Regions from separate parts of the Paenibacillus sp. FSL H7-0943 genome, predicted to be linked through region 1. Evidence: riboswitches for the same ligand, from Rfam matches in the RefSeq annotation. Region 1 holds a riboswitch; each other region holds the start of a gene.
The links. A riboswitch is a leader RNA that binds a small molecule or an ion and turns the genes downstream of it on or off. The one in region 1 is predicted to bind cyclic di-AMP.

Region 1 (7,860 bases):
CGTATTCTTCAAGACTGAGTGTTTCTCCGCGACGGGTCGGTTCAATACCCGCTTCTGCGAGTAAAGCCTCCAGCTGCTCACGTCCTTGTTCAGGGAAGTAACGAGCCTTCAGATTGTTAGCAATCGTCTTGCGGCGCTGTGTGAAAGAAGCGTGAACCACTTCAAAGAAATGCTTCTCACTCTCCACCTTTACCGGAGGATGCTCTCTAACCTTCAGACGGATAACAGCAGACTCCACATTAGGTTGAGGGATGAATACCGTACGTGGCACGATACAGACGAGCTCAGGCTCGCTGTAGTACTGCACGGCAATGCTAAGACTTCCGTATTCCTTTCCACCTGGAGATGCAGCCATACGCTCCGCAACCTCCTTCTGAATCATTACAACGATGTTATCAAGGGGAAGCTTCTCTTCGAGCAGCTTCATCAGAATCGGAGTAGTCACATAATAAGGCAGGTTAGCAACCACACTGACCTTGTTCACAGTGGTGAAATCTTCCTTGAACATTTCCTGCAAGTTCACATTGAGGACATCATCGTTACGAACCTTAACATGGGGATAGGGGGAAAGTACGTCTTTTAATATTGGAATCAGTCTACGGTCAATCTCTACGGCAGTTACAGCACCCGCTGTTAGTGCCAGACGCTCCGTCAGCGCTCCAATTCCCGGCCCGATCTCCAGCGCCCCAGAATCGCTATCTAGTCCAGCAGCGTCTACAATCTTGTCCAAAATATTTTGATCAATCAAAAAATTCTGTCCCAGGCTTTTCTTGAACTTGAATCCATAACGTTGAATAATCTCTTTGGTCCGTTTTGGAGTCGAAATTTCCTCTCTACCACTCATGAAGTAATGCCTCCCTGATCAATTTGGGCGAGAGCCCCGGCAAATTCCTCCCGCGTAATCCCAAACATCGCCAGCCGCTTGTACAGCTGTTTGCCGTTACAATATCCGATTCCAAGCAAATTACCAAGCGCCATACGTCTTTCAGCAGCCCGAGGGTGTACAAGCATTCCAGCGGCCATAAGATCATCAATACCAATCAAAGCAGGTGCTCCTTCAAAAGAGGTATGTACATTACGCAGCGCATGACGAATCGCCTCTGGCGATGCATTCTCTACACCGATATCCCCTTTTCGAGTTGCGTCCTTCTCTGGAATAAAAGCATGCTTGCAGCCCGGCACCTTCGCTGAAACGATTTTACGAATTCGCTCCCCAGCATGGTCCGGGTCCGTAAGAATAATAACCCCTCTACGTTCCATAGCAAGCGCGATCTTAGCAATTACAGTCCGGTTTATAGCAGATCCGCCTGTCTCAATGGTATCCGCTTCTACAGCACGCTTAATGGCTACGGTATCGCTTTTGCCTTCAACGACGATTAATTCCTTAATCATATTTCTTGACTCCTTCCAAAAAAAGCAAAAAGAAGAGGATTCGCTCCTCTTCTTTTGGTTAAAGAATGTATAAGTGATGAGCGGTTGCTCTGCGATCAACGAAATGATCATCCAGCGTTCCTTAACGGTTATCATCACTATAGCTTATCAAAGGATTTTTTGCAAAAGCTTCAGTTCTAGTTAAGCTCTGGTTTCACAGGTCCAATCACATAAACGGTACGTGATTTACGGCCGAAATTACGAGCATGGCTCAGGGAATCATAATAGACATCCACTTTATTGCCTTTAATGGCACCGCCAGTATCCTCTGCACGGCGGAATCCAAGCCCATCGATATAAACCCACCAGCCAATAGGAATTACATTCGGATCTACTGCAATTGTACGACCTTCCGTTACGCGTGTTCCGGAGGCAGTTTTAGTACCTATCCCTGGCTCTTCTGACGAATAAGCTGTCATGGAGACGTTCTTAATCATCTTCTTGTACTCAAAGTCTACGCCAGCCTTGCTTGTGACGTTCTTAGTCTTAGCGCTAACTTTAGTCGTTTTGGAGGTAGTGCTTGATTTGGAAGTTGTTGTAGCTTTAGCAACTACAGTAGGCTTAGGAAGTGCTTTAGTACCAACGGCAATGATCTTATCTTTTGTTACCGTTTGTACTTCCTTGCCGATCATGCGCATAGAGGCCAGTTCTCCGTCTTGATAGATCTTTTCAATATGCTGAACCATGACGCCTGGTTTGCCTGCCTGTGCCACTCTAACTGTTCCCACAGTAAGGGAGGGATCTGCTGTCTTAATAACACGGAAAGGTAAGTTAGTTGTTCGCTGTACCGTTTGCTTGTTGATACGAACGATCTTAATCTCCATGTCAGCAGAGATGGTGGTGTCTAACGAAGGAAAAATCTTGTCATAGCCTTCTAGGTTGATACCCAGTTTGTCAATCGCTTGACCGATAGTGTCTTCGGTCGTATATAACGTTTTTGTTGCTCCGTCCGCAGTAAGGCTAAATTTCTGCGCACGATTGATAACGACACGGTCACCGTCTTTTATTTCATCACTCAGACCTAAAGATAATTCATCATGCGGCTGCAGCGAAATTTGCTCTTTCTCCAACACATCACCAAGAAGTGCTTCTCGCGTTTCAAGTGTCTGTGTTTGCCCGTCTATTACTAAAACTAATTGTTTATTACTTTGACCGTGTACGTACAGCAGAATTAACAGCGCGATTGCGATTGAAATCACACCTGCAAGTAAAAGTACGCGAGTATTTACTTGCTCCCACCGTAATGCGAAAGACCTGCTGGATGACTGCGAATCATGGGATACCTCTGGTTGGAATAAGCCCATTCTCTCCATCCTCCTTACATAGCCTCGTCGTCAATTTGTATATCATGAGGACTGAATTTCTTTGACGAAACTATTTGAGATTGTCACAGGATACGCACGTATTAACTTAGCGTCTCCTGCTCATGGATCGCCTGCTCGGCACAGCTACTCCTACACCTGTTATATAACAGTATGCGGGCAACATTCAGTTTATTCAAAAATAAAGAAGCCTAAAAAGAGTTCTCTTGAGGACTCTTTCGTGGCTTCTCCGATGTCAGAATACGCGGGAATGTTTGTGCACGAGGTTGCCTCTCTTACTTGCGCTTACGGGGTTAGCTGTCGGGTTCGGACGAAAGAGAGACGCCCTATTTCAGGTCACCCGCTCACGGCGGTTGCCCTTAAATTCACCCCAAAGACCACGTGAAGAAATCAAATATTGTTCTGCGGCAATTCCTAGTCGTATTCAAGATACAGGCATGCGGCAGTTCAATATTGGTTCCCCCGTTCTCCATACGGAGACTCAGCGAGACGATCCATGAATCAATGGCTGTCACAATAACAACAGCTCACATCACTGAAAAGATGATATCCTGTTTTGATGCATGTTGTAAAGGACGATTCAACCACGTTTACGCAAATATATGGTTAAAATATTGTAATAATCAGCCGTTTTTATATTAAAAAAGTTTAATATATCGGCCATTCTCTATTTTTCACCCGTTTTACTCCTGTTTTCAGACAATCCCAAATCGTTCCAGTGCGTTCGCATACGTAATTTTAGCCAATTCTTCCCATGTTAACCCTTTAATTTCAGCCGCAGCCTCTGCTACTAACTTCACATGAGCACTCTCATTTCGCTTGCCTCGGAAGGGGTGTGGAGTCAAATATGGAGCGTCTGTTTCGATCAATAATCTGTCCAATGGCGTCTGTGCAAGCACCTCTTTAGGCACTCTGGCATTTTTGAACGTGATCGGTCCTCCAAATGACAAATGAAATCCTAGATCTAGACACATTTTTGCGGTTTCCCAGCTGCCTGAGAAAGAATGCATTACGCCACCTATTTCATTTGCTTTTTCCTCCCGTAAAATCCGTACGACATCTTCATGGGCATCACGGTCATGTATACAGATTGGCATTTTTAGTTCACGGGCTAGTCCAATTTGTTTGCGGAAGACCTCCTGCTGCACATCCTTGGGAGAGGTATCCCAATAATAATCCAACCCAATCTCTCCGATGGCCACCACTTTCTCATGGCTGCAAAGAGAGGCGATCCAATCGAGGTCCCCCTCTTTCATATCAATCGCATCCTGTGGATGCCAGCCCACCGCTGCATAAATATAATCATAAGATTCAGCCAGCTTCATCGTTGAAGGGATCGTTTCCCGATTAAATCCAATATTGATCATCTTGCTAACTCCGGCCTCTACTGCACGAGCTATAACTTCCTCGCGATCCTCGTCGAATTGAGGCGCATCTAAATGTGTATGTGTGTCGAACAGATACATTTTAAAGCTCACTCCTTGTTGTTTTTATCAATAGTTCCATAAATATTTGTATTATTTTGCAAAAATCTCTGCTACAGAAGAGGGCAACCGTGTAAGGGCTTTTTTCAGCTTATCCTGTGGGAAATATAGGTGATATCTGCCACGATGAATTCCGCTTATTGAGCGCACAATATCCGATACCTCTGAAATTTCCCGCAATTGCTCATTGCGATCAAGCAGTAAAATTTGATTATTGTCGAAGGCTGCTCCTGGACGGAACACATCATAAGGCAAATCTGTCGGATAATCAATCTCTAAGTCATATTCTGGGTTAAGTCCCGCTCCCGCAAAACTGCTGCGGATTTCCGTAATCATATCTGTATCCAAATTCTCAATCTCTACATATTTATACAGTTTACGATGAATAAAACGGGTACACAAGTCGCTTAATAACTCATCTTCTTCAAGTGTCCATTGCATAAAAGCAGTCTGTACCAGTGCCTCATCAAGCATTAAATATTGCTTCACTGTTACTTCTCCTCGAAAGAGATCTTCCAGCGGAGCGATCATAAAGCGAAATTTGTACTCCTCTTGGAACAACTCTTTAGCTCTACGGAAGATTTGACGCAAAATAATTTCAGAGCTGCGCGTCACCGGATGAAAATATACCTGCCAGTACATTTGATAACGCGACATTAAATAATCTTCAATGGCATGCATACCTGATTCTTTTACTACAATCCGCCCATTATAAGGACGAAGCATTCTCAAAATCCGATCAATATCGATGGTTCCATAGTTTACACCTGTATAGTACGCATCACGCAGCAAATAATCCATACGATCAGCATCCAGCGGACTAGAAACCAAATTTACAACAATTTCATGCTCATATGTCTTAGAGATAACTGAGGCTACTTTACGAGGAAAATCTTCCTCCACATCACGCAATATTTCGGTGATCTCCGTGTCCTCCAAAATAATTCGGCAGGTCCAATCCTCATGGTTCATTTCAAAAGCTTCTTCTATAGAATGTGAAAATGGACCATGCCCTAAATCATGCAGCAAAGCCGCACACAAAGTAAGCAAACTTTCTTCAGGAATCCAATCCTTATACCCGCTGCGCTCAAATTGCGAAATGATTCTGCGTGTAATTTCATATACTCCTAAAGAATGAGAAAAACGACTATGCTCTGCACCATGAAAAGTGAGATATGAGGTACCTAACTGGCGAATCCGGCGTAAACGCTGAAATTCTTTTGTATTAATTAGTCGCCAAATAATCGTATCCTGTACGTGAATATAATTATGAACGGGATCCTTGAAAACTTTTTCTTCCGTGAGCGGCTGCTTCATGAGATCAACTCCTTCTAATAATTTAATATGATTTTAACTAATATCAGTATATAATAAGTAATTATGTCGTACTTTGTCGAAAAGTATCATTTTTGGTCTTGGTAAATCGACAAAATGCTTTCAGGGTAATTCTTAATTTTTATAGGGACATTCAAAGTTCTTATGGAAATTTTCTTATTCAGCCTATGAAAAAAGGTTGACTGATTTGGGAATCGTTGGTATTATAAGTATCATAAAACAGTGAACAATGTCGAATAATGACGTTTTTGGAACATTGAGAGGAGTAACGATTGTTATGATGAAATCAACAGGAATTGTAAGAAAAGTAGACGAACTTGGACGGGTTGTTATTCCTATTGAATTACGCCGTACACTTGGCATTGGCGAAAAGGACGCACTGGAAATTTACGTTGATGGCGAACGGATTATGCTTAAAAAGTATGAGCCTGCCTGCATTTTCTGTGGCAACGCTGAGAACGTAACTTACTTTAAAGGAAAAATAGTTTGTCATGAATGCATATCTTCCATCCCTACCCCTGTGACAAACTAAATTAAATAGTATATAATAGAACTAATCAAATTGTTAATTCTAACCTTTTCATATCTCCTTGACCTCCCGTGACCGCGGGAGGTATTTTTTATGTCTGGGTTTGCCCTCCTGGTTATCCCCTTCCTAAGGGCAATGTGCTTCAAGACGGAACTAGTAATACTTAGTTGTATTTCTTACAGTTATTTTAAATGCTTTTTACCATTAAACGAATTAATTGTATTTTGTACACTTATATTTCCTATATCTCCGTGAAATCAATCCTTTCCACCTTTATAACTGTATGAAGTACAACTAAACGAACAAATACATAAAAAAATTCAAAAATAACTGTACAAAATACATTTAACCCGCAGATAAATCATTCAAGCTCGAAACGGCTCCGAAAATCCTTAGTTATTCTAGGAATTCGTCTATAACACTTACTCTTCTGCTCTATCAAGCAACGCATTATAAATATCCCGTTTGGCTACACCCCGGTCTGATGCCGCTTTTTTCATAGCCTCTTTCCGTGGTACATCCTGTGCTTCGTAATGAGCTACATGATCTTCAATGCTTAACTGACGCCACCACGCCGATTCTGCGATTTCTGCATCTTCCTTGCTCTCCCCTTCTACGACAATAACATATTCGCCTAGCGGAGGATGTTCAGCCAGCCATAGTGTACATTCCTCAATCGAACCGCGTAGAAACTCCTCATATCTTTTCGTTAATTCACGTGCCAACACAATCTGGCGATTACCGAATGCTTCTTGAAGATGAGCAAGTGTCTTAACTACGCGATGGGGAGATTCGTAGAACAACAAAGTGCCTTGAGCCGAACGAAGTGGACTTAATACTGCTCGGATGTCCTTACGCTCTCGGGGAAGAAAGCCGATAAAGGTGAACGTATTCGTAGATAGACCAGAAGCGATCAAAGCTGACAACGCTGCGTTAGCTCCAGGGATAGGAATCACCGGAATTCCATGACTTATTGCAAGGGCTACAAGATCCGCTCCAGGGTCAGAAATCGCTGGTAAACCGGCATCGCTGACGAGTGCCAAATTTTTTCCTTCTATTATATAGCGTACAAGCTCAGGTCCACTGGCGGCCTTATTATGCTCATGATAACTAAACAACATCGAAGGTGAAATCTCAAAGTGGCTGAGTAATTTTCGGGTCTGTCTCGTATCTTCCGCGGCAATAATATCACATTCCTGCAATGTACGGACTGCACGATAGGTCATATCCTCCAGATTACCGATAGGTGTAGCCACCAGAAAAAGCGACCCTGTTGTCTCCTGAGTACTGGTATTAGTCTTGTTTTGAAAACTGCTTTGGCATGATATCGTCATGATTTACCCTCTTTAGCACCATAGTAGATGTCCATAATCTCTGGACAGTATTGATTGTCCTCATTATATACGATGAGCGGTGGTTGTAAACGAACCTCAGGCTTTCCATCACGTGCGGCTTCGATTAATACCATATTTGCCTCCAGATGGGCACGTGGATGTACAAACCGAATAATCTTTGGCTCGAGTCTATATTGTCTCATAAGACTGATAATATCAACCAACCGTTGTGGTTTATGAACCATACTTACCTTTCCGCCCGTCCGAACCAATCGCACACAAGCCTGAATGACCTCCTCCAGTGTACAACCTATCTCATGGCGAGCCATAGCCTGATGGTTGTTCAGCTTCAGATCACTGCCATTAAGCGGCATATAAGGAGGGTTCACCGTTATTGCATCATACACACCATGTCCTGCGGTAGT
Region 2 (7,860 bases), 3.2 Mb from region 1:
ATGCTGCGCATAACGAGTAGCATGATTCAAATCATGCACGACCATGATAATGGTACGGCCTTCTTCCTCATTCAGCTTTTGCAAAAGCTGAAGAACTTCGAGCTGATGCGCCATATCTAGGAACGTTGTAGGCTCGTCAAGGAATAAAATATCTGTTTCTTGAGCCAACGCCATAGCGATCCAAGCGCGTTGACGTTGTCCACCAGAGAGACGGTCAATAGGGCGATCATGAAAAGATTCCATGCCCGTAACAGAGATGGCGTTGGAGATGATGTTGCGATCCTCTGCGGTCATCGTGCCAAATCCCTTTTGATGAGGGAAACGACCGTAACTGACCAGCTCAGATACCGTCAGACCGTCAGGAGCCGTTGGGTTCTGCGGTAGAATCGCTAGCTGACGAGCAACCTCTTTAGTTGAAAAGTTATGGATCGATTTGCCGTCCAGCATTACGGTGCCACTCTTCGGCTTCATAATCCGGGCCATCGTTTTGAGGATTGTAGATTTACCGGAGCCGTTAGCGCCCACTAGTGCGGTGATTTTTCCCGTAGGGATAGACAAGTTCAAGCCTTTAACTATAGTAGCCTCTGCATACCCAATACTTAATTCTTCTGTATTCAAACGTTCTGACATGATCTACAACTCCCTTAAAAGTTTTATGGAGCTATGCTCCTAAGTATGAACTAATTTACGCTTTAGACTTGGCGAGTAAATATAAAAAGTAAGGTGCGCCAATAATCGCAACCACAATGCCAGTCGGAACTTCCGCAGGTTGCAGCACCCATCTGCCGATGGTATCAGCGGTAATCATAAGAAGCGCCCCTGTCAAAGCACTAGCAGGTAATAACACTTGATGGCGGGGTCCCACGAGCCTGCGAGCCAGGTGTGGTGCTATCAGGCCGACGAAGCCAATACCTCCGCTTACCGCGACGCAGGAGCCGGCAAGCGCTACGGCTGTTACCAGAAGGAGAATACGTTCCTTCTCCACACGCATTCCTAGACCTAATGAAGTGTGGTCCCCTAGATTCAATACATTTAGAACCCGGGCTTTATAGAAGGCGAACGGTAACAGAATCGCGATCCAAGGCAGCAAAGCAAGGACGAATCTCCAATCCCCACCCCATATTTTCCCGGCGATCCAAGTAGCTACAAATTGATAATTATTAGGATCAAGCCTAAGTGCCAATACAAGCTGGCAAGCATTGATTCCTGCAGCGACCGCAATCCCGATAAGGATCAGCCTTGTAGGAGACAGACCATCTGCCTTCCGGTAGGCAAGAATATAGATTAAAGCTGCGGTCAGGCCAGCCCCACCAAGCGCTAGGAGAGGCAAGACAAATACCGGAGCTGCTGTTGTAGCCGGAAAAAACGAGATAAAAATGATTACCGCAAAACCTGCACCAGCACTTATGCCCAGCGTAGCCGGTTCAGCGAGTGCATTACGTGCGAGACTTTGTAGAATACAGCCCGATACTGCAAAGCCCGCTCCAACTAACAATGAAATTACGATGCGGGGTAATCTGAAATCAAATAAAATAAGCTTTTGCTGATGTGTTCCATCACCCATGAGTGTATGTAATACCTCTAGTGGGGATAGACGCATAAACCCTGTATTCATACTGACTATAAACACAACGACGATCAGTATAGCAAGGAGCGCTAACACCGTTAAGGCGCGTGTGCGGCGTTCTTTTTCATCTGGAGTAAGGGTTAATTTGGGCATTACAGCTCCCCCTTCCGCTTACTCGCTAAATAAATAAAGAACGGTACGCCGATGATGGCAATTAAAGCTCCTAGCGGTGTCTCATAAGGTGCATTTATCATTCTTGCGGCAATATCTGCAAAGATAATCAATAAGCTCCCTAGAACTGCCGAGCAAGGGATAATCCAGCGGTAGTCCACTCCAACGAAATAACGTGTAACATGTGGAATAATTAGTCCTATAAAAGCAATCGGGCCAACCGTTGAAACCGCGCTTCCAGCTAAGATAACCACAACAATCATACATGCCAATTGAACTATCCTTGTCCGCTGCCCCAGACCAACCGCTACTTCTCTTCCTAAGCTGAGCAATGTGACGGATCGTGATAACATCATTGCTGCAATTAAGGCTACGGCCACCCAAGGGAATATAATCTTGATCTGAGTCCAGCTAGCTCCACCCATCCCACCAGCTAACCAGAAGGCTATGTCCTGAGATAAGTTGAAAAGAATAGCTACTCCCTGACTAATAGCAACCAATAAAGCACTAACAGCCGAACCTGCTAATGTCAATCGCAAGGGGGTCAGGCCATTAAAAGAAAGCGAACCGATTCCGAATACGATAAAAGAGGCCACAGCGGCACCGATAAAGCAATACAACATTAGTGAAGTGAATGAGAGTGAGGGTGCAAAAGCAAATACTATGGCTAGCGCTACCCCTGCTCCTGCATTCAAGCCTAACAGCCCTGAATCCGCAAGCGGGTTTCTTGTCATCCCCTGCATGATAGCCCCTGCTACTGCGAAGCAAGCACCGACTAAGGCGCCAGCAATAGCACGTGGAAATCGCAGTTCTCTAATTACCTGATGTTTTTGTAAATCTGGATTGAAATGAAATATAGCTTCCCATACCGTAGCTAACTTGATATCTGCTGCACCTACTGAGACCGAAAGTGCCAATCCGAAGGCAATGGCAGCAAGTCCAAAAATAAGAATACCAATGGCAGCTGCCGGTCGGGTATGTAGAGCTTTTTTGGGTTCATTTTTAATACGATTTGCGAAATCTGAGGGTGAAACCATGAGTCGTCTCCTTATTCAATAGTTACAATGGTTTATATGATAACAACAATCATTCTCATTATCGCAAAAATATTTATGTTGTACAATTGCAGGATCGATTTTTCCGTACTATGGGATTGGTTTATAAAAAAATGGTGCAGATCTTTGTATCCCGAGATACTTGATCTGCACGCTCTTCCCCACCGAAATGATCAGTCTCATTCATGGTGAATTACGACTTTTATTTCACAAGACTTTTTAGCACATCGTCAATGATTTTTCTGCCAGCGTTCGCACCACTGTAAAGCCAGCTGCTTGTTGAGCTCATTTCATGCACATTTCCAGCTTTTACAGCTGGGATGCCCTTCCAGATTGCACTATCTAGGATCTCCGAACCCTCAGTCTTATCACTATTTACAAGGAAAATATGATCTGCGGTCAGCTCAGAAAGCTTCTCTAGTGAGATCGGATTCCAAGTTGCTCTTGTTCCTACTGGGATCTCTGTTACTAAGTTAGGCAGCGTTACGCCAAGGTCTGTATATAATACAGCTCCACTGCTGCGGGTTTCGTCTACAATATAGAAGTTTTTTTGCACCAACCATAAAATAGCCGCGGACTCTTGTCCAATAGCTCCTGCAAGCTGTTCTTTCGCAGCCGCTGCTTTAACATCATAATCTTTAATGGCTTTTTCTGCTTCAGGGGTTTTGTTCAAAATCTCACCCATCTTGAGCAACGATTTGCGCCAATCTTGATTTAGTTCATCCCCAATTACATAAGTGGGTGCAATCTTATTCAACTGATCGTAAATCCCGTTCTGAACAGAAGACTCCGATGGGATGATAATAAGATCCGGAGCAAAGCTGGTTACAGCCTCTAACGGAAGGTCGTAACTAATTGTAGGAACATCCTTCAATTCAGTGGCCAGATAATCCTGAACGCCGTTTGTAACTGACCATTGAGCTACTGGAGTTACACCCAGAGTTACCAAAGAGTCTTCCAAATATGAACCCAGAACGCGCTGTGGATTAGCCGGAATCGTTACTTTATGACCCATTGCATCTGTTAACGTCTTAGGTGCAGCAGGTGCCTCTGTAGATTCTGCTGTAGGCGCTGTTGTAGGCGCTGTTCCTGCATTTGATGAGCTTTCAGCATTATTATTACCACAAGCGGAAAGTATTAGCGTCATCACTATTAGTCCGCTCATCGTCACTTTCATGCTTCCTGATCTTTTTCTGTTAAGCCAAAACATTAAAAACCCTCCTATATGTAACTGCTTTGATATTCAAAGGTGACCTTTACCTCTGCTTCACTTTTAAATGATATTGATTCTCATTCTCTGTGTCAACATATAAATTTCAAATTCTGTGGATTTGCAACAATTTCCTTCATATAAAATACAAAAGAGGTTATATTCCGAACGTTCCGGATATAACCTCATCTTTAATCTTCTACTTATTTATTTAAATGATACGGGACAGTCGCTACTACAACGTCCTTTTGATTCATTAGATACGAGCGGATTAAAAAGCTGGTCTGATTATGAAGCACGGCTTGCCACCAATGTTTGGTAATAAACTGTGGAATCAAAATCGTGATGTGATCCGTCGCAGCGGTCTTCCACTCTACCGTATCGATAAACTTCACTAACGGACGAATGATACTACGATATCTGGAACGAAGAACAATCAGGCGTACACCTGGATTCCATTCCTCCCACCGTTGCTCCATCTTATGAATGTCTTCTTCATCAAAGCCTACATACACAGCAACAACATTATCTGTTAGAGACTTCGCATAGCTGATGGAATGTAATACAGCACGTGTAACCCCTGCAACAGGAACAACTACAGTACTTCCTTTAATTACAGGTTTATCAGTAGCCGGACATATACGCAGTTGATCCGCAGTATTCAAATAATGCTTATGAATACGGTGGAACACGAACATTACAGCAGGTAAGAAAATGAATGCCATCCATACGCTCGAGAATTTAGTAATGATAAATATAAGCGTAATCGTCAATGTAGTCAGCATACCGATGGTATTTACTACAAATCTTTTCACCCATCCAGCGGGTCTTGTTTTGATCCAATGCACCATCATCCCCAGTTGGGATAAGGTAAAAGGAATGAACACGCCTACCGCATATAGTGGAATCAAACCTTCCGTATTCCCATGGAATGCAGTCACAAGTATGATAGACATAACTCCTAGAAAAATAATGCCGTTTGAGAAGCCCAGGCGGTCACCACGGACCATAAATGCATGTGGCAGATATTTATCTTTTGCAAACATAAAGGCGAGCAGCGGAAACGCTGAATATGCTGTATTAGCTGCCAAGAACAAAATCACTGCTGTAATCCCTTGAATGAAAAAGTACAATCCGCCACGGCCAAAGGTCGATTCAGCGATCTGAGAGACAACCGTAGCCTTTTCATCTGGCACAATACCATACCAATATGCCAGCACAGTGATTCCGGTAAACATAAAGCCAAGGATAAGTCCCATGATCATTAGCGTCTTGGCTGCATTTTTCTCAGCCGGTGCCTTAAAGTTTGGGATCGCATTAGATACGGCCTCAACCCCCGTTAGGGCTGAACAACCAGAGCTAAACGCTTTTAATAGTAGAAACAAACTTACATTAGATACGGCGCTGCCTATTTCAGGAACATTCGCATGCGCGCCACCCATTGCATATTTAACGATACCGGAGATAATCAGAACAACAATCGAAACCACAAACAAATACACTGGAATTGCGATAAATGAAGCCGATTCAGTCACTCCGCGAAGATTAATGATTGTTAATAAAACGATAACAGATACAGCGATGAGAACAGTATGATTATGAAGACTTGGAAAAGCCGATGTGATCGCATCCGTCCCTGCCGAGGCACTAACCGCTACGGTAAGAATGTAATCCACCAATAATGAACCCCCAGCGAGCAGCCCTGTCGGAATACCAAGATTACTCTTGGCTACGATATAAGCTCCGCCTCCTTGCGGATAAGCAAAAATCGTCTGCCGATAGGATAAAATCAGGATGGCCAGCAGGCCCAATACGGCTAATGCAATTGGCAGGGAATACCAGATGGCAGTAAACCCGGCAGCCACTAGTACAATCAGAATTTGTTCCGTTCCGTAGGCTACAGACGAGAGCGCATCAGAAGACAGAACAGCCAGTGCTTTAACCTTGGATAACTTTTCATGATCGAGTTCATTCGACTTCATCGGACGTCCGATCAATAGTCGTTTTACCTTGCTTACCATGGTGGATACAGTTCCTTTCTTTGGGAGCTGAAACGGAATTTCCGTGCGCTGTTTTCATCGGTGGATTTCATAAATGCAGACACAAAAATAAGCATACGGAAATGATCCGCATGCTTATGCATGGTCATTTTCCCACCTTGCTTACGAGGTTAGCTGGCGGATTCGGGCTGTGGTTATAGCCCTACGGTAGAGGTCTGTTCGACCCGGTTCCGATTCACCCCATTGGCATGAATGCCAAGTTTGGTTCCCCCGTTTTTCCTAAGAAAATTCAGCGCATATTCAACTTCTCACAAGGTCTAATATTAGTCTACAAAGTGCCTACAGTAAAGCGTTGAAAAAAATGAAAAAAGAATGAAAAAACATCCAATAAGCTCAAATATAGCGTCTTATTGGATGCTCTCTTTCATTATCTTCAATTATCCCTCTAGCCCGTGATTTTAATACCTTTTCAGCTTTTTTGTACCTTCCAAAGTAAAAACTAAAATCCTAAGCTCTCCTCAGCATCTACTTCAATCACTTCTTCTTCCCTACGTCCATACCAAAGAAGGAGACTTATTAGAGCAAACGCTATTAAAGCTAACAAAGGAATCGTTATAAATCCGAAGTAGTTCAAGTAATCTTTATTACAAGGAACACCAACTGTACAAGGTAGAACTTTACTTAACGCTGGAATCTTCTGTTCCGCATAATGATAGATTGAGATACTGCCACCAATCAAACTTAATGGAAGCACATAAGGAATGATGCGCTTATCTCCACGGAAAGTGGCAATTCCCAACAAAAATAACTGCGGATACATAAAAATCCGCTGAAACCAGCAAAGCTTACAAGGTTCATACTTCAAGACTTCACTTAAATACAAGCTACCAGCTACAGCAACCAAAGAGACGAACCAGGCCAGATAGAGGCAGTTACGCTTGCAAAAAGATAGGAATTTTGTCACTTTGCCTCCACTGCTTTTGCGGCGGTGTTAATTTCAGATGTAATCGCTTCAATATCGAAAGGTTCAGCCGTTTTCACTCCATTAATGTAGAGCGAAGGCGTAGTTGTCACGCCTGAGTCAGTTGCCAACTGAATGTCTTTCTTCAGCTCATCTGCATAAGTTTTCTCTTGGATGTCTTTACGCAACAGATCGTAATCGATCGCTAATTTCTCTTTTTCAGCAAGGCTTACCAAGAAATCCTCAGTCGCCCATTCCACGCTCTCATCCCCTTGCTGCGCATACACAGCATCATAGAACTTCCAGAATTCATCCTTATTCTGATGGTATACAGACAATGCAGCTAGTGAAGCTGTCTCAGAGTCAGGACCAACGAAAGCCATATTTACAAAGTAAAGAGCTGCTTTTCCCTCGTTGACAAAATCTTGAACAATTTTCGGTTTCATGGAGCCAGCAAATTGGGAACAAGCTGGACATTTGAAATCACCAAATTCAACAAGCTTAACAGGTGCATCCTCATTACCAATCCTAGGTAGCTCACTGTAATTGAATTCTACCGGTTCTCCTGTAGAGACATTCTTTGCTGCATCTTTCGAAGCTAACATAAACAATCCAACAAAAATGATAACTACTACAGCTATTGAACTAATAACTAAAATTCTCGTTTTCTGCTTCTGTTGCTCCTGTTCTACCCGTCGTTTCTCTTGTTTGCTCAACTGGGGAACATTTGGACTTTTTTTAGGTTTACTCAAGGAGAATTCCTTTCTGTCCTCTAGGGACTAATGTAGTTTTTATCATATACATTTAAAATTATATAATTATTAATCTCTTTTTGGCAAACAGTATGGTCAAAAAAAACAGCGTAACTCCAAAAGGAGAAACGCTGCTCTTATTTT
Region 3 (7,860 bases), 570 kb from region 1:
TCTGTTATTCACGATGCTCTCACCCTTTCAATGATTAGTCAATCCGTTGTTATATCCATACACTTACGAGCAAATCAATAAGCTTGATGCCCGCAAAAGGAACGACTACTCCACCTAAACCATAGATAAAAATATTACGTCCCAGCAGCTTCGTAGAACTCATCGCTTTATACGAGACACCTTTCATAGCCAATGGGATCAGCAGCGGAATAATAATCGCATTAAATATTAATGCAGATATAATTGCCGAGCTAGGTGAACCCAATCCCATGACATTCAGGGCTTCCATTTCGGGAATGGCGAGCATGAACATTGCCGGAATAATTGCGAAGTATTTAGCGATATCATTCGCAATACTGAACGTTGTCAACGCGCCCCGCGTCATCAGTAGCTGTTTACCAATAGCTACAACCTCAATGATCTTCGAGGGATCGGAGTCCAGATCAACCATGTTTGCTGCTTCCTTAGCGGCTGTAGTCCCACTGTTCATCGCTAAGCCCACATCAGCTTGGGCAAGGGCAGGTGCGTCATTCGTACCATCACCAGTCATTGCCACCAGCTTGCCTTCGTTCTGCTCACGGCGGATAACCGCTATTTTATCCTCAGGTGTACTCTCTGCAATAAAATCATCTACCCCTGCTTCACGGGCAATAGTAGCTGCGGTCAGCGGATTGTCCCCTGTACACATGATAGTCTTGATTCCCATTTTTCGCAGCTCATCAAACCGCTCTTTCATCCCTGGCTTAACCGTATCCTTTAAGTAAATAAGTCCATAAATCCGGTTGTCTACCGCAACAGCAAGCGGGGTCCCCCCCATCCGAGCGATAGCATCGGAATTACTGTCGAGGTTCGCGGGAATGACTCCGCCCTTCGACTGTACCCATTTCTTCACGGAATCGACTGCCCCTTTACGAACAGATCGTCCATCAAGTAGATCTATACCACTCATCCGGGTCTCAGCCTTAAACTCTACGAACTCTCCGCCTTCAGCAAGTTTGCTGTCATAGCTGCGCTCCAGCTTCTTAGCCAGCTCAATAACCGAACGTCCTTCCGGAGTCTCATCCTTTAGCGAACTAATAGCTGCCCAAGCCGTAAGCTCAGCTTCCGTTTCATCTCCAACAGGCACAAAATCACTCGCCATCCGGTTTCCGAAAGTAATCGTACCGGTCTTATCTAGAATCATTGTATTAATGTCACCGGCAGCTTCAACGGCCTTCCCTGACATAGCAAGGACATTAAACTGTGTGACGCGGTCCATCCCTGCTATCCCGATAGCGGAGAGCAGTCCCCCGATTGTGGTCGGGATCAGACAGACCAGCAAAGCGATCATAACAGGAATATCTAGATCAACGCCCAGATAAGTCGCAATAGGCCGCAAGGTCACTACTACAATCAGGAAAATCAACGTCAGACTGATCAAGAGTGTATTTAGTGCAATTTCATTGGGTGTCTTTTGACGTTTCGCCCCTTCAACGAGGGAGATCATCCGATCCAGGAATGACTCACCGGGATCACTGGTAATTTTGACTTTAATCTCATCACTGACTACCCGGGTGCCGCCTGTGACTGAGCCGAAATCTCCGCCAGCTTCCTTAATAACAGGTGCAGATTCACCTGTAATTGCCGATTCATCTACGGAGGCCAGCCCTTCAATTACTTCACCATCGCCAGGGATAAGTTCTCCCTGACTGACGATGACGATATCTCCTTTACGAAGCTCGGAAGAAGAAACGGTCTTCACAGACCCTCCAACGAGTTTGTTAGCTGTGATATCCTGTTTCGTTTTCTTGAGTGAATCCGCCTGGGCTTTCCCGCGGCCTTCAGCCAGCGCTTCAGCGAAGTTGGCAAACAGCACTGTGAATAGCAGAATGAACAACACTGTGATATTGAAGCCTACCGATTTCTCTGCATTAAAATATCCGGGGGCCAGTACCATAAGCAATACAATAATCGTACCGATTTCGACTACGAACATGACCGGATTTTTGATTAACGTCACCGGGTTAAGCTTAATAAAGCTATCCTTTACAGCGCTTAGGAGTATGGGTCCCGTCAGCAGCTTTTTTCTTTTTACAGTACTCATCTTGTTCTCCCTCTTCCTACCGTAAGGTCAAATATTCTGCAATCGGGCCGAGCACAATGACCGGCAGAAACGTCAGAGCCCCGATAATTACAACGGTACCAATCAGAATTCCGGTGAACAGACCATTGTCTGTGCGGAATGTGCCAATCGTCTCAGGAACTGGCTTCTTCTGGATCAGTGAGCCTGCAACTGCCAGCATCGCGATTATAGAGACATAACGGCCAAGCAGCATTACGATCCCGGTTGTAACATTCCAAAAGGTGGTGTTGTCCGCAAGCCCTTCAAATCCTGAACCATTGTTCGCGGCAGAAGAGACATATTCATATAACACTTGGCTAAGTCCATGGAATCCGGGATTCGTGATGGAACCGTTGCCCAAGTCCGTTAAGAACGCACCTGCTGTTGGTACAAGGATAATGAACGGATGCACAAGGATAGCAATCGCAATTAGCTTCATCTCCTTGGCTTCTATCTTTCGCCCGAGAAACTCTGGTGTTCTGCCAACCATTAGTCCACATAAGAAGACACCCATGATGGCATACATCAGCATATTGATTAGTCCGACACCTTTTCCCCCAAAGACGTTGTTGAGCATCATTAGGGCCAGAGGGGTAATGCCACCCAGCGGTGTCAGCGTATCATGCATATTGTTAACACTACCTGTCGTAGCTGCCGTTGTTACCGAAGTGAACAGCGAAGATTGCGGGATACCAAAACGTACCTCTTTACCTTCCATGCTGCCTTGCGAAGACTCGATCCCCAGCGCATTGATAGCTGGATTGCCTTTGGTTTCCGCATAATAATTCAATCCCAGCAGTAGTACGAACAAGGTCATCATTGCTGTGAAAATCACCCAGCCCTGACGTTTGTTCTTAGCGAACAATCCGTACATATATGGCAAAGAGGCTGGCAGCATCCACATAGAGAGAATCTCCAGAACGTTCGTAAGTGGATTAGGGTTCTCAAAAGGATGTGCTGAATTGGCTCCGAAGAAGCCGCCACCATTCGTACCTAAGTGTTTAATTGATTCCAAAGAAGCGACTGGACCGATAGCGATTTGTTGCGTCTGCCCTTCAAGTGTAGTGACCTCAAGCGATGGCTTGAGCGTTTGTGGCACATGCAATCCTACCAGCACCAATGAAACTAGCAGAGCTAATGGAATGAATACACGAATATGTGCTTTTACGAAGTCCTCGAAAAAGTTCCCGACTGATTTCTGTCCTGTAATCCCTCTGACAAAAGCAACCGCAACAGAAAATCCGCTCGCTGCAGACGTGAACATCATCATCGTGATGACTGCCATTTGTGAAAAATACGATAGTCCCGTCTCCCCGCTATAATGCTGCAGGTTCGTATTGGTCATAAAGCTGATCACCGTATTGAATGAAAGCGTCTGTTCCATATCGGCAATTCCATTCGGGTTCAGCGGCAATCCCCGCTGTAATCTCAGAAAAATATAACTGAAAGCAACCAGTACGATATTAGTTAAAACAAAGCTGAGTGCATACTTCTTCCAGGACATTCCGTCCCGTTTTTTCAGGCCGATCAGCTTATAAATACCTTTCTCTGTGCCTGCAAACCAGCGATCCGTACGATTCGGTTCGTTAGAAAATACATGATATAAATACGTTCCCATCGGCTTGACCAGCAAGATGAGAATTACAATTACGACGACTATTTGCAAAATGCCCATGAATGCCCCTCCTTAAAATTTCTCAGGATGAATCAACGCGTAAACCAGATATATAAACAACAGTAGGGTAACAGCGATTACTAGAATCACAGCTTATCCCTCCCCGTATCCTCAACTACACCTGCGCACCAGCGCATAAAGCCATAAAATAACCCGTAAATTACAGCTAACGAAGCCACCATATACAGATCCATCATATCTTCCGCACTCCTTCCATTATCCTTGATGAGGTGATCTATCGATTAGAAAATCAGCATCACCACTATGGGAATAGATTACATAGCTCGCACCAAGTCTTTTATAGACCAATCTAGGATTTATTGAACTTGTAATCACAAAAATCGGCTGTGTCGTCCAGGTACGGCACATCTGAATATAGCGGCAGCAAAGCGGAAAGCTGCTCTCAAACAGATATACCCTGCCTACCGGGAACGATGGGCGAAACCAAGTGCTCTGATGGCGGGTATCCACTAGAATAACCTGCTCAATCCCGAGCTCCTCAAGTAAAGCTTTCTCAGCCACATTGTTGGTTAATCCCGCCATCTTAATACCCCTGAACTTCAGAAGTTTAATGAAATGTTCTCCCGCCTTTGTAGGCGCACATACAAGCACATATTCATTCTGATCCGTCATCTTTTTTTCTCCTCCTGCTCATTTACAACAAGGAGGCAACGAAAATCTCCGAAAGGATGTTGACCTATCGTCATTTTCGGGCACAACCTAAAGCTCGGTTGTGTCACGTCATTAGACGCTGCCTTACAAATACCGCTAATGATGAATTTAGCGACCTCTTAGGGGAGGCCTCCATAAATGCTTTGCTTCTAAGAGCACAGCAAAAAGCCACAAAGGATCTCCTCTGTGGCTCGCTAGCGGTCACATTGCACTCATCCTCTCTCCATACGCTTACGAGGTTAGCTGTCGGATTCGGGCGGTGAGAGTCGCCCTACCTGTATAGATGCAAGCTCACTCACACCCTCTACAGGATTCACCCCATAATCGGCTTCCGACTCTCACATCGGCTGCCGATTGTTGGTTCCCCCGCTTTCCTTACCGGAAATTAAGCGGATCAAATATTCGATTGTCGTTGAAACAGGAGTAATCATACTCTTATGCACGAAGACTTGTAAAACCTGAATGATGCCAAAATAATGCAAATTAAAAACTATTTTCCCATTAGATAGCGCTTACTTGATATCTAATCTCTCTATATCTCTTGTTTACTCGAGTTTGGAGCGTTTAATCGCTATCTATAGTACATGTGATTTTATTCACCTTTTTAGAGCGAAAATACTGCAAATTCCCATTATAGGTAGAAACGCAAGAAGCTGAGGCTGAGCGAGAAAGAGGCGCGATAACACGCCATAAATACCTATTTACCTCGTTTTTCAGTCGTAGTCGGCAGGATATGGTTAAAATTGCTCTAAAAGAACATTTTCCGTTTTTTACAGAAAATCTTGAAAAGAGTATGATTCGGGTTGAATCTAATTCATGAAAAACAATCAACGCTGAGTTCCTGCATTCGCAGGGAACGGGGGAACCATCAGGCCATCTGGCCTACTTGGGGTGAATCCAAAGGAGACTGCATAAGTCTCAATAGGTAGGGCGACTCTCACCGTCCGAATCCGACAGCTAACCTCGTAAGCGTAAAGAGAGAGACCCTTGATCCGCCACGCTTTGGCCCAGGTATATCTGCCTGTAATCCAAAACCGCAGCAGAGGTCCTCCTCTTGCTGCGGTTTTTGCGTTACCTAAGCTTATTAGGTGATAGCACGCTGGATGGGGTGAATGTTTTGAAGCACTATTATTTAGGGATACATCAAGGGCTGCTTGAGCCGATAAGTCTAAATTACGTTTGTTTCGGGGCCTTGTGGTTCGAAGAACATAATCACAGGTACATTGTAGGCTATGCATTTGGCCAGAACCAGATCCAAGCCCTTCGCCAGTTCAGCACACCTTCTTCTTGTAAAGACTGTTTAGACTCTAAGATTGTATATGAGATATATAAAAAAATTCGAGAACAACAGCAGCAGCAGGATTGGTCATCACACCAAAAGCTCCCGTGGTTTACAGCCTTCAAGGAGCCTTGGAAAGATGTAAGCGCCGGTTGGTATGTCTTGAGATCCCGCAGCACCTTTCCCTTACATCTATCTGTTATACGAAAAGAGAAGTTCCGACTATGGCTAGAGCATACCGCAGTCTGTGAGAATAAAATGGAGATGCTCGCTTGTGTAGAAAAGGCTAGTGTCACTCATCATGTTGACTTAAAGCTTTTGGAAATCTAAGGAGGAACCCTACTATGGACCAGCGCAGACTATCCCGCATTGAAGTATTTGTATTGGATGAACCCGAGCCTATTCACTATGGAATGGAAGGGGCTGAAGGCTGCCGTTATGGTATTCTGAAGCTCACCTGTAAGGGAGGCTGCAGTTGGGGGGCTTGTCTGATCTCTGCCAACACCAAAAATTTCGATCTTATTAAATGGAGTTCTTTTTTACGGGCCATCTGTCATTGCCGTCTTGAAGAAGCGCTGGATAAGGTCCGCCGCGAAGGTTCAGATTGGGAGCAGGTTAAGCTTGAGCTAGTTCAGGGTGCTTTGCAGGATTTAAAGGCCAAGCTCCAGGGTAAATCCTTGGCAGGGCATATTCAGCAAGGGCGTCTGTACAGTGTTGCAGCAGGGGGGAGCAATTCCAGAAGTGAACGGCTCTACTACAAGCCTTCAAAAGCTTTATCCACTGCCTCCCAGCAGAAACACAGTTGCCCGGAACCAGACACCGCCGATCTCATCAATAAATCCATCTCTTACTTTTCTATATTATAGATTCAAGCAAATCTCTCAATCTGAAAGGATCGTGTTCACCATGCCTGACCCCTTACCTCCCGAGTCCACCTACAGTACTAAATTTGCAGAGTGTGTTCAAAAGTATACTAATGAAGTCTACGTACTTAGTTCCATGTTGTTAGAACAATCTAATGAGGCAGACAAGATTACTATCCGCACCTTCACAGAGCTTCATAAAATATATCGTCAGGATGAATTCGATCCTCAGTTATTCTCTATCCACGCTTACCGCACTTGTATTCGCCAGTGTGCTGATTCTTTTGCCCGGCGCTCGCTTCTATCGGCTAAGGCATTACCTTGGGAGGAACAGCTTGTGAAGGTATTGTGGTACGGCTTAAAGCTGCCTCTTTCTCAAATAAGCATTATTCTGCAAAAAAGTGTTCCTGCATTGAAAGCACAGCTTAGAGCTGTACGGGAGCAGATGACCGCCCAAGCGGATGTACTAACGAGCGCAAATCTTTCTATAATTTAGTCTCTGACTAGAATTCAGACAATCTTTAAGCGTATGAAGCATCTAACGGACTCAGGAGCCTTTAATTGAAGCTTTTCCTCAAATATGGTCGGCGTTCGGACTCCAGAGTCACTAATTGTTTATAGAGCACCAAATATACGCCTACTTCCACTCAATAGCATCACTGGAGTCCGCACCCCCTTCAAAAGACCTTGAAATCGCCAAATAACGCCTTCTGAGTCCGAAAGTAAAAATCCCGAGCGATGAACGTCTCGGATCGTCTTAAAGCAAGCCCTAATCATCTTCCACCAAGACAAGGCTTACGGACCCAGATGACGTTACTTGCACGTTTATCGCCTTTTGAGCATAGTATCGGACTCCAGTGCAACTATTTGGTTAAAAGAGCTACTAATTCACCATTTTTCATGCCAATAGCGACTATAGTGTCCGATATCTTGCTAAATCTCGATGATTGCTGCATTTAAGTGCTGCTGGGTCCGTTAGCTATATCAGCTCGTATACAAAGAGATTGCCAACTCAAAAACGGGGATATCCCAGCAACCATAAATGGCTGTTAGGATACCCCCGAAAATTCAGTTCCTACTATTACACTTTACTCTTACGCGCCTTACCGTACATCCACAATCCTGCCAACATCCCCACTATAGCAACACCAGTCAATACGCCTTGAACGAAATCCATAAAAGTGGAGCCATCCGGAAGCATTCTACTAACCGTAGCCAGCGATACCGAACTCATTAAAAGCATAATGGTATATTGTTCGCTTGTAGACAT
Region 4 (7,860 bases), 1.0 Mb from region 1:
TGCTTGAAGGATTCCCAAAATGACCGTAAAGATAAGGGATCATAACCTCTGCTACTTCCTTATCTACTGGTGTTGTAGCGTTGTAATCTAAATAGATCATATTAAGTAAAGCCCCCTTTAACCATAACGCGAAACTTATACTTCCTGACGTTTTAAAAAAGAACGCACAGCAGTCTCAGCTTCATCCAGATTATTCACTTTAAAAGTAACTCTCTCAATGCCTTCATACTGAGTGGACGTATAATCGTATCTAGGATCATAGTAATATTCTAGCAGCAGCGCCACAGCTTCGCCGAACAAATCTGCCTGCAAGCATCGCTCGATTTCTGCCGCAATAGGGATATGAATTCGGGATTTAATACTCCGAAATGCAGAAATACATTGCTCCTTGTATTCTACTGGCCGATAATCCTCAAGGATTTGCTCCACTCTGGCATGCAAAGGCATCTCAATCCAGATCTGCGTTCCGCTCTCTTTTTGCTCGGCCATAAATGGGGGCATCACTACCTTACCAATCTTTTTGCTCTCCGCTTCAAATAGTACATAAGGAGAATCTCCGATCTTAATTAACTCCTCTAAAAGAAGACTATCGAACGTTTTTTGATTGTTCGCACGAAGGCCAATCTCACCAAAAATAGAACCGCGATGACCTGCCATCCCTTCCAAATCCAGAACAGGATACCCCTGTGTCTTCAGACGGTGTAACAGATTGGTTTTACCTGTGCCTGTATTTCCGTGAATCACATAAGACTTCGCCTTACATTCATAGGACTCCAATTCGTCGAGCACCCATTTACGATAAGCCTTATAGCCGCCTATCAGCCGATAAGCATGAATATCCATTAAAGAGAGTACGGTCGCAGTTGTACGGCTGCGCATACCTCCCCTCCAGCAGAATACTGCTTTGTCTCCTTGAATCGCTGCAAATTCTTTGACAAAAGAAGGCAGTTTTGCCGCAGCAATCTCCAAACCACGTTCTTTCGCGGCCTGCACACTTGTCTGTTTATACAACGTCCCTACTTCAGCCCGTTCCTGATCATCAAAAAAAGGAATATTCAAACTATCCGGCAGCGTTGCATCTTTATATTCAGAAGGAGATCTAACATCAATAATGGTGATCTGCTTCTTGTTTTTTAACACTCTAAGTTCTTCCAGTGTAATGTCCTGAAACAATATGCTCTCTCCTCTGGTGGCTAACCTTCATAATTTGCTCTAAGCTGATATACAACAGTTATTCCACAGCAGCTATAACCGTAATCTGACCCGGATGCTCTTCCGTTACCTCTCCGATCAATACCGCTTCTACCCCTGCATCTACTAACTCTTTTAGCAAATCTTCGCTTTGTTCAGGGGCCACAGAGATCAGCAGTCCGCCAGAAGTCACAGCGTCACATAGAATATAGCGGCTTAGTTGGTCCATCTCTTCCGGATAAAGAATGCTGCCTTCCAGATGGGCAAAGTTATTCTTAGTGCCTCCTGGAACAAATCCCTGTTCCGCAAGCTCTCTTACTCTTGGCAGCATCGGTACATCGCCTTGACGAATGATCAGGCCCGTGCCGCTCCCTTTAGCCATTTCCGAGGCATGTCCCAGTAGCCCAAATCCGGTAACATCTGTACAAGCATGTACATCATAAGGCTCCATGATTTCAGCCGCTTTTTTATTCAAAGTAGACATTACTGTCGTAAGGCGTGTGGTTTCTTCAGAAGATAGCTGATCCTTTTTAATGGAAGTTGTTAAGATCCCCACACCGATAGGCTTCGTTAGAATCAGCTTGTCTCCCACCTTGGCGCCCGCATTCGTTCTTACTTTGTCAGGATGCACAAGGCCCGTAACGGCCAATCCGAATTTGGGCTCTTTATCGTCGATGGAATGTCCGCCCACAAGAGTAGCTCCTGCTTCCTGTACTTTATCCGCTGCACCGCGCAAAATGTCACCGAGAATGCTTTTATCTAAAACAGAAATAGGGAAGGCCACAATATTAAGCACCGTAAGCGGCTTTCCACCCATCGCATAAATATCACTTAATGCATTGGCTGCTGCAATTTGACCAAATGAATAGGGATCATCCACGATCGGCGTGAAAAAATCAACAGTTTGCACTAACGCTAATTCATCACTTAAACGGTACACCCCTGCATCATCACTAGTGTCCAGACCTACAAGTAGATCCGGGTTAGGAACAGTTGGTGGCAGACTGCGAATAACCTGCATGAGATCAGCGGGACCGATTTTGCAGCCGCAGCCCCCTTTTGAAGATAATGAAGTCAGTTTTATAGTTTCAGCTTGAGACATCATGACTCAGCTCCTTTAGTATGAATTATCTTAATCTTACACGAGTAGATCGCATTGTACAAAATGCAAGAGTAGCAGATGTGCTGCTTGTTACGCCTTCCTCTATACACTTACCATCACTACTTAGGTCTACCGTTCTTTCCCACGTCGGGTGAGCTATATTTGATGCTGTGGTAGGGTGGGGACATTAAGTGGCGTTCTAGGTACAATATGCTTGTAAATGTTCAACATCCATCGGTTAGTAAAATAACCAAAGGCTGGCTCATTCGTAGATTTTACTACTGATAAGCCAGCCTTTAGTTGGATGTCCATTATATTAGGGAAATCCTCCCTAAAAACATCCTATTATTAGGGAATTTCTCCCTAATCCATGTTCTAGGAGCCATAATCTCCTTCACTTTAGGGAGAATTCCCCTAAAGTTCTTCCCAGAAAGACGACCCATAGCCAGCTCGTGCTCCCTGGCTATGGGTCGTCTTTTTTCTCACTTAAACGCTTCGCTTGTGAAGGTCTCCCAATAGATCAGCTAATCTGCTGAGTACCCTGCTGCTTCTCTAAGAAACGTTGAAGAATCGCATTGAATTGCTCCGGTTGGCACAGATTACTTGGATCTAATGCGTTCGGAATAATCGCCAACTGCGCATGTGGCAGCTGAGACACCATTTCCTTCATACAATTCACTCCAAATTCATTGAAGTCCCCTACAATACATAAAGCGGGACGTTTAAAAGCCTTTAAACATCTGGTGTAATCAACATGGCTCGTAGCCAGCCTTTGCCGATATAGCTCCCGGGGACGTTTGTCCAGCAGCCCTCTTCTAATCTCATTGTAGGCCAGACTCCAGCGCTCTCGGTACATCATCCGAATCGAAGGCAACACCAGCTCGCTTGGGAGATAATACATTAGTAAACTACAATATGCTGCCATAGTTTGTATTTTCCCTACTATTGTTGATCCGTGAGTCCTACAAAAGCTATCCGCGACCACAATGGCTTTTACACGCTCAGGATATTGTTTGGCAATATGCTGAACGACTAAGCCACCATAGGCGATTCCTACAAAAACTGCTTCACGGATACCTAGGTCATTCAACAGCATAATCAGATCCAGACATTGCGTCTCAATAATCTCATGTGGGGCCTCCAGCAGTTTACCAGACTTGCCATTCCCCCGTAAATCGCACAAAATCACTTTATATTTATCGGAAAAATACTCCAGCTGTGGTTTGAACATACTGTGTGTTAATCCATGTCCATGGATAAACACAACCGGAGTGCCAGTTCCATTGATTTCATAATAGAGCGAAGTTCCGTTCAGTTTAGCGATAGGCAAAGGTAACACCTCTTTCATAATAAATTCTACGACTATATCTGCTTAAAAACGCAGCAAAAAACCACAGAGGGATTCTCTGTGGCTATTCATCACTAAACACGCCATTCATCCTCTCTCCATACGCTTACGAGGTTAGCTGTCGGATTCGGGCAGTGAGAGTTGCCCTACCTGCAGGGATGCATATTATGCACCCGGAACAGGATTCACCCCATAACCAGTGCCGACTCTCACATCGGCTGCCAGTTGTTGGTTCCCCCGCTTTCCAGAAACGGAAATTAAGCGGATTGCTTATGTAATTGTAAATTTAAGATAATTCTCAGTTCTGAGATGAATCATACTCTTGTAAGGTTTTCTTGTAAAGGAGGGCTCTGGTCAAAATAATGTTGAAAGCAATGCTTTTCATTTCATATTAAGCATACTCTTCATTTTCTCTTTCTTTTGCTCTTGTTTACTCGTTTTCTTTAGAAAAACAGCTCTGAAGCAAGCGAAAAAGGGGGTGATTCACCAGTACTTTCCTATTTAATAAGAAACGACAATCTTCAATACCAATATTGGGCCAGTTTCTGTACCTTGGGGTGTTGGTCGTTTCTATGTCCCCGATCCGTTTGGCAAGCTTGTTAATATTATTTCACATGAACAGCACGAATGATTTCATAAAAAAGAAAAAAGCTAAGCAGAATCAGAGATATCCCCCTGTCCACTTAGCTTCCTTTTACAATACTATGGCTACAAAAGATCGGCGTTTTTCAATGCATGCTCCCAGCTTGGAAAAAAGAACAGCGCACTTCTCATAAGCTCTGGGTCGCTTTGCTTTACTTGTTTTTTACTGATCGAGCTTCCGTCGCTTTGCAGCTTTTTGATCCGACTTAATACTTCATCAGCCTCCAAAGGAATTTCCATTGAAACACTCCTTTCTCAGTGACCTGTTTCCCTTCATTTTCTCCATAATATGTTTATTTATTCCGTACTCTTAATTTCCCCAGATTAAACCATCTGATAGATGGGTTGTTCAGCAATGAACCGGGTAGGAAGCATGGGATATTTGTCTGCTAAGATTTCAGCTAAATATTTCATCCCCGGCGCTTCACTCTCCGCATGACCTAACATGATGAGCGCTTTAGATCTGCCTTGGTGCCCTGCATCCCGCACATATTCCGGAGTCTCCCACTCTGGTCCTTCTCCAGCAATAATTAAATCAAGATTGTGATCATTAAAAAGTGGAATAGCCATCGTCCCGCCCCCTCTGTAACCTACTAATATCCCTATGCGTTTGCAGGACAGAGACAGGTCACCAGCAGCGCGTACATAAGAGATCCCTAGCTTACTTTTAATATACTGAGCAGCTTCCAGTACAGTCATGGCAGGAATAGTGAGGATCGTAGCAGCCGCTTGCTGCTCTTCCACATAGTCTGACCAATCCAGCTCTCGCAGCAAACCCATCATAATCCCATCCGGCTCTTGCCGATGCCAATAATCATGATAACGAAAAATAGCTATTGGGGATCGTTCGATCAGACTTTTTTTCGCATGATAAACCGGATCACCTTCTAACCACTCGTTCGCCGCATGATGGCTATAAAATACACCTTCATGCGTGATCAGCAAATTGGCTCCTAACGCTATTGCTTGCTCCACAATATTTTGTGTGGCAGAAAAGGCCGTAATAATCCCTGTGACTTCAGTTTCCGGTTCCCCTGGGTTCAGAATATCCACAGTCCCTTCTACCTGTTCCACAGTTCCCATTAAATCTTTCAAAATCGCTCTAATCGTGAGGCTCACTATCATCATCCCTCGGTTCAAAATCTAATAAATCTTTCTGCCTTTAAGATCCTCAATTCCGCTCTTGCGGTAAAAATACGTATTGATCCGATCTCTCCATTCCTGCGCATGCTCTGCTTGCTCTTCAAGACGTTGCTTCACTTGCACATACAATCCACTATCCATGCTGCCTTCAAGTGATTCCCATGTTGCTAGAAGCTGTGCAGCCTGCTCTGCCCCCTCGAAATGAGTATCGTAGATATGTTGTATAACCGTTTGCCCCGATTGCAGAACATGCGTGTATGGAACATGATGGAAGAACAGCAGCAGCTCTTCTGGACAAGACGCTAGATTCTCATAATTTGATGCATTAAGACCCATATACTGTCCGCTATACCCCGTTCCCGATTTGACTGAACGATCCACACCAATGCCCTTATGATCCGCATAATGGTACGTTCCCCACTTGGCGTATTCATATCCATCCACATTCGGCCCATAATGATGATCCGGATTAACCATCCAGCCCACACCTAATGGAGCTGTGTAAGATTCGTAAATCCTCCATGAGTCCATTAACATCCCGCGAATAGCAGCCACTAGACCTTCATCAGTGCCAAAGGTAAGGCGAATCCATTCCTCAGCGATTTCCTTTGCCGTCAGCTCCGGATTCCAAATTAATCTCCCATATCCATACAGATTAGCTTGAGCTAACCCATGCCCCGTCCAGTTCATGTCATCCCCAACATTAGTTACAGCAGCCACACCATTATACTTATTTCCCCACACCGATCCGTCCACAATATGTTTCACAAGCGTAGTTTGCCCTTTGGCATAAGTATTGAAATCAAGGACTTCTTTCCACTGTGGAACAAGATAACAGAGATGCCGCTGCTGCCCCGTATATTCTTGAGCAATCTGAAACTCCATCAGATGATTGGTATGTTCCAGTGCGCCAAACAGCGGAGATACCGGTTCTCTGACTTGAAAATCCATCGGTCCATTCTTGATTTGCAGCACTACATTATCATTAAATCGGCCATCCAATGGTTTGAAATGATCATACGCTGCTCTGGCCCGATCGGTCTTACGGTCACGCCAATCCTGCTTGCAGTTATATACGAAACAACGCCAAATCACGATTCCGCCAAACGGCTCCAGTGCTTCTCCAAGCATATTAGCGCCATCGGCATGGTCACGCCCGTAAGTGAATGGCCCTGGTCGATTTTCTGAATCTGCTTTGACCACAAACCCGCCAAAATCAGGGATCACTCGATAAACCTCACCAGCCTTATCTTTCCACCATTGCCGCACCGCTGGGTCCAGTGGATCAGCTGTCTCCAATGCTCCGATCTGTATCGGACTGGCAAAGTTAGCACTGAGGAATAGCTTAATTCCGTATACGCGGAATATTCCTGCAATTAACGCGATATCAGGCAAATATTGCTCCGTTATAAATAGAGATTCAAGCTCATGAACATTCACATTGTTAATCGAAATCGCGTTGATCCCCACAGAGGACATCAATCTGGCATAATCACGCAGCCGCTTTGTATCGTTAAGAAATTGATTGGACTCGTAAAAAAAGGACCGTCCAGCATAGCCACGTTCAATACTGCCATCAAAATTATCCCAGTGATTAATCATTCGCAGGCCGTTCACCGGATTCATAGACAAATTCAGAGCGTCTATCTCGCTTTCTGTTCCTATCAGCCGTAACAGATGGAATACGCCATACAATATTCCAACAGGCGTTGAAGCACCGACAGCGATACATTGCTCAGTAGCATTTGTACGTATAAGGAAACCTTCAGGACCCAGTGAATCGGTTCGTTCTCCTGCGAATACTCTACTAATTAATGGATTCCCCCCTTGGAAGGTTCCTATAACGATACACGGTCCTTCAGGTTTCGCTGTGAGCAGTGGCGCTTTGCCCAGCATAGAGGTCATCCCCTGTATGAATTCCGCGGCTGCCGCCTGAATCGTCTCGTTGTCCTCCGTTACTACCAACTCAACACACCAATCTATATATTGATTGTATAGAGATCCTGATTTCAGCTGGCCATAGTTGAGCCAAGCCTCATAAGCGGTATTTGTCATGTTTATTCCTCCCGTATAAATAACCCGCCCTGGATTGAAAAGGACGGGTTCATAATTCGCAAGCTTGAGCAGGTTACCCGCTCTATGATTTGGTGACAGCGTTAAGCAATTGGTGATAAGCCGGCTTAGGATTATGCCGCTCATCGAATAGAAATGGCCAATTTTTCCGTCCCCGAACAGGGAAGCCGTCCAGCCATGTATAGTCATCCGCTGCTCCCCAGAAAGTGACTGAGCTAATCACGTCGCGGTATTCTTTCAACAGAGCAAACATCGCTTCATACCGCTCTGCCTGCAGCTCGAGCAGTTCGGCAGGTGCAACCTTTAAATCCATTCGTTTGTCATCGAAACGGAACATGGACACATCCAGCTCTGTCAATTG

Region 2: another riboswitch for cyclic di-AMP. It lies ahead of NSQ55_RS16305 (APC family permease); the one in region 1 lies ahead of NSQ55_RS00190 (3D domain-containing protein).
Region 3: another riboswitch for cyclic di-AMP. It lies ahead of NSQ55_RS02725 (hypothetical protein); the one in region 1 lies ahead of NSQ55_RS00190 (3D domain-containing protein).
Region 4: another riboswitch for cyclic di-AMP. It lies ahead of NSQ55_RS25725 (alpha/beta hydrolase); the one in region 1 lies ahead of NSQ55_RS00190 (3D domain-containing protein).

The regions. Positions count from the first base shown of each region.
Region 1 is NZ_CP150148.1:37,413-45,272, reverse strand. Features, by position in the region: gene rsmA (16S rRNA (adenine(1518)-N(6)/adenine(1519)-N(6))-dimethyltransferase RsmA) at 1-844, opposite strand, end outside; gene rnmV (ribonuclease M5) at 841-1,392, opposite strand; gene NSQ55_RS00190 (3D domain-containing protein) at 1,569-2,735, opposite strand; cyclic di-AMP (ydaO/yuaA leader) riboswitch at 3,021-3,250, opposite strand; gene NSQ55_RS00185 (TatD family hydrolase) at 3,449-4,219, opposite strand; gene NSQ55_RS00180 (HD domain-containing protein) at 4,271-5,554, opposite strand; gene NSQ55_RS00175 (AbrB/MazE/SpoVT family DNA-binding domain-containing protein) at 5,850-6,104, shown strand; gene rsmI (16S rRNA (cytidine(1402)-2'-O)-methyltransferase) at 6,524-7,435, opposite strand; gene NSQ55_RS00165 (tRNA1(Val) (adenine(37)-N6)-methyltransferase) at 7,432-7,860, opposite strand, start outside.
Region 2 is NZ_CP150148.1:3,735,982-3,743,841, forward strand. Features, by position in the region: gene NSQ55_RS16285 (ABC transporter ATP-binding protein) at 1-630, opposite strand, end outside; gene NSQ55_RS16290 (iron ABC transporter permease) at 686-1,720, opposite strand; gene NSQ55_RS16295 (iron ABC transporter permease) at 1,720-2,775, opposite strand; gene NSQ55_RS16300 (iron-hydroxamate ABC transporter substrate-binding protein) at 2,996-4,003, opposite strand; gene NSQ55_RS16305 (APC family permease) at 4,207-6,024, opposite strand; cyclic di-AMP (ydaO/yuaA leader) riboswitch at 6,149-6,308, opposite strand; gene NSQ55_RS16310 (disulfide oxidoreductase) at 6,503-6,967, opposite strand; gene NSQ55_RS16315 (DsbA family protein) at 6,964-7,716, opposite strand.
Region 3 is NZ_CP150148.1:607,124-614,983, reverse strand. Features, by position in the region: gene kdpC (potassium-transporting ATPase subunit KdpC) at 1-12, opposite strand, end outside; gene kdpB (potassium-transporting ATPase subunit KdpB) at 50-2,083, opposite strand; gene kdpA (potassium-transporting ATPase subunit KdpA) at 2,100-3,776, opposite strand; gene NSQ55_RS02730 (hypothetical protein) at 3,993-4,409, opposite strand; cyclic di-AMP (ydaO/yuaA leader) riboswitch at 4,661-4,850, opposite strand; cyclic di-AMP (ydaO/yuaA leader) riboswitch at 5,270-5,434, shown strand; gene NSQ55_RS02725 (hypothetical protein) at 5,503-6,057, shown strand; gene NSQ55_RS02720 (hypothetical protein) at 6,072-6,593, shown strand; gene NSQ55_RS02715 (hypothetical protein) at 6,634-7,086, shown strand; gene NSQ55_RS02710 (hypothetical protein) at 7,672-7,860, opposite strand, start outside.
Region 4 is NZ_CP150148.1:5,891,089-5,898,948, forward strand. Features, by position in the region: gene NSQ55_RS25710 (cysteine desulfurase family protein) at 1-100, opposite strand, end outside; gene mnmH (tRNA 2-selenouridine(34) synthase MnmH) at 136-1,173, opposite strand; gene selD (selenide, water dikinase SelD) at 1,232-2,293, opposite strand; gene NSQ55_RS25725 (alpha/beta hydrolase) at 2,814-3,623, opposite strand; cyclic di-AMP (ydaO/yuaA leader) riboswitch at 3,729-3,915, opposite strand; gene NSQ55_RS25730 (hypothetical protein) at 4,350-4,523, opposite strand; gene NSQ55_RS25735 (Nif3-like dinuclear metal center hexameric protein) at 4,608-5,408, opposite strand; gene NSQ55_RS25740 (alpha-glucuronidase family glycosyl hydrolase) at 5,427-7,481, opposite strand; gene NSQ55_RS25745 (endo-1,4-beta-xylanase) at 7,564-7,860, opposite strand, start outside.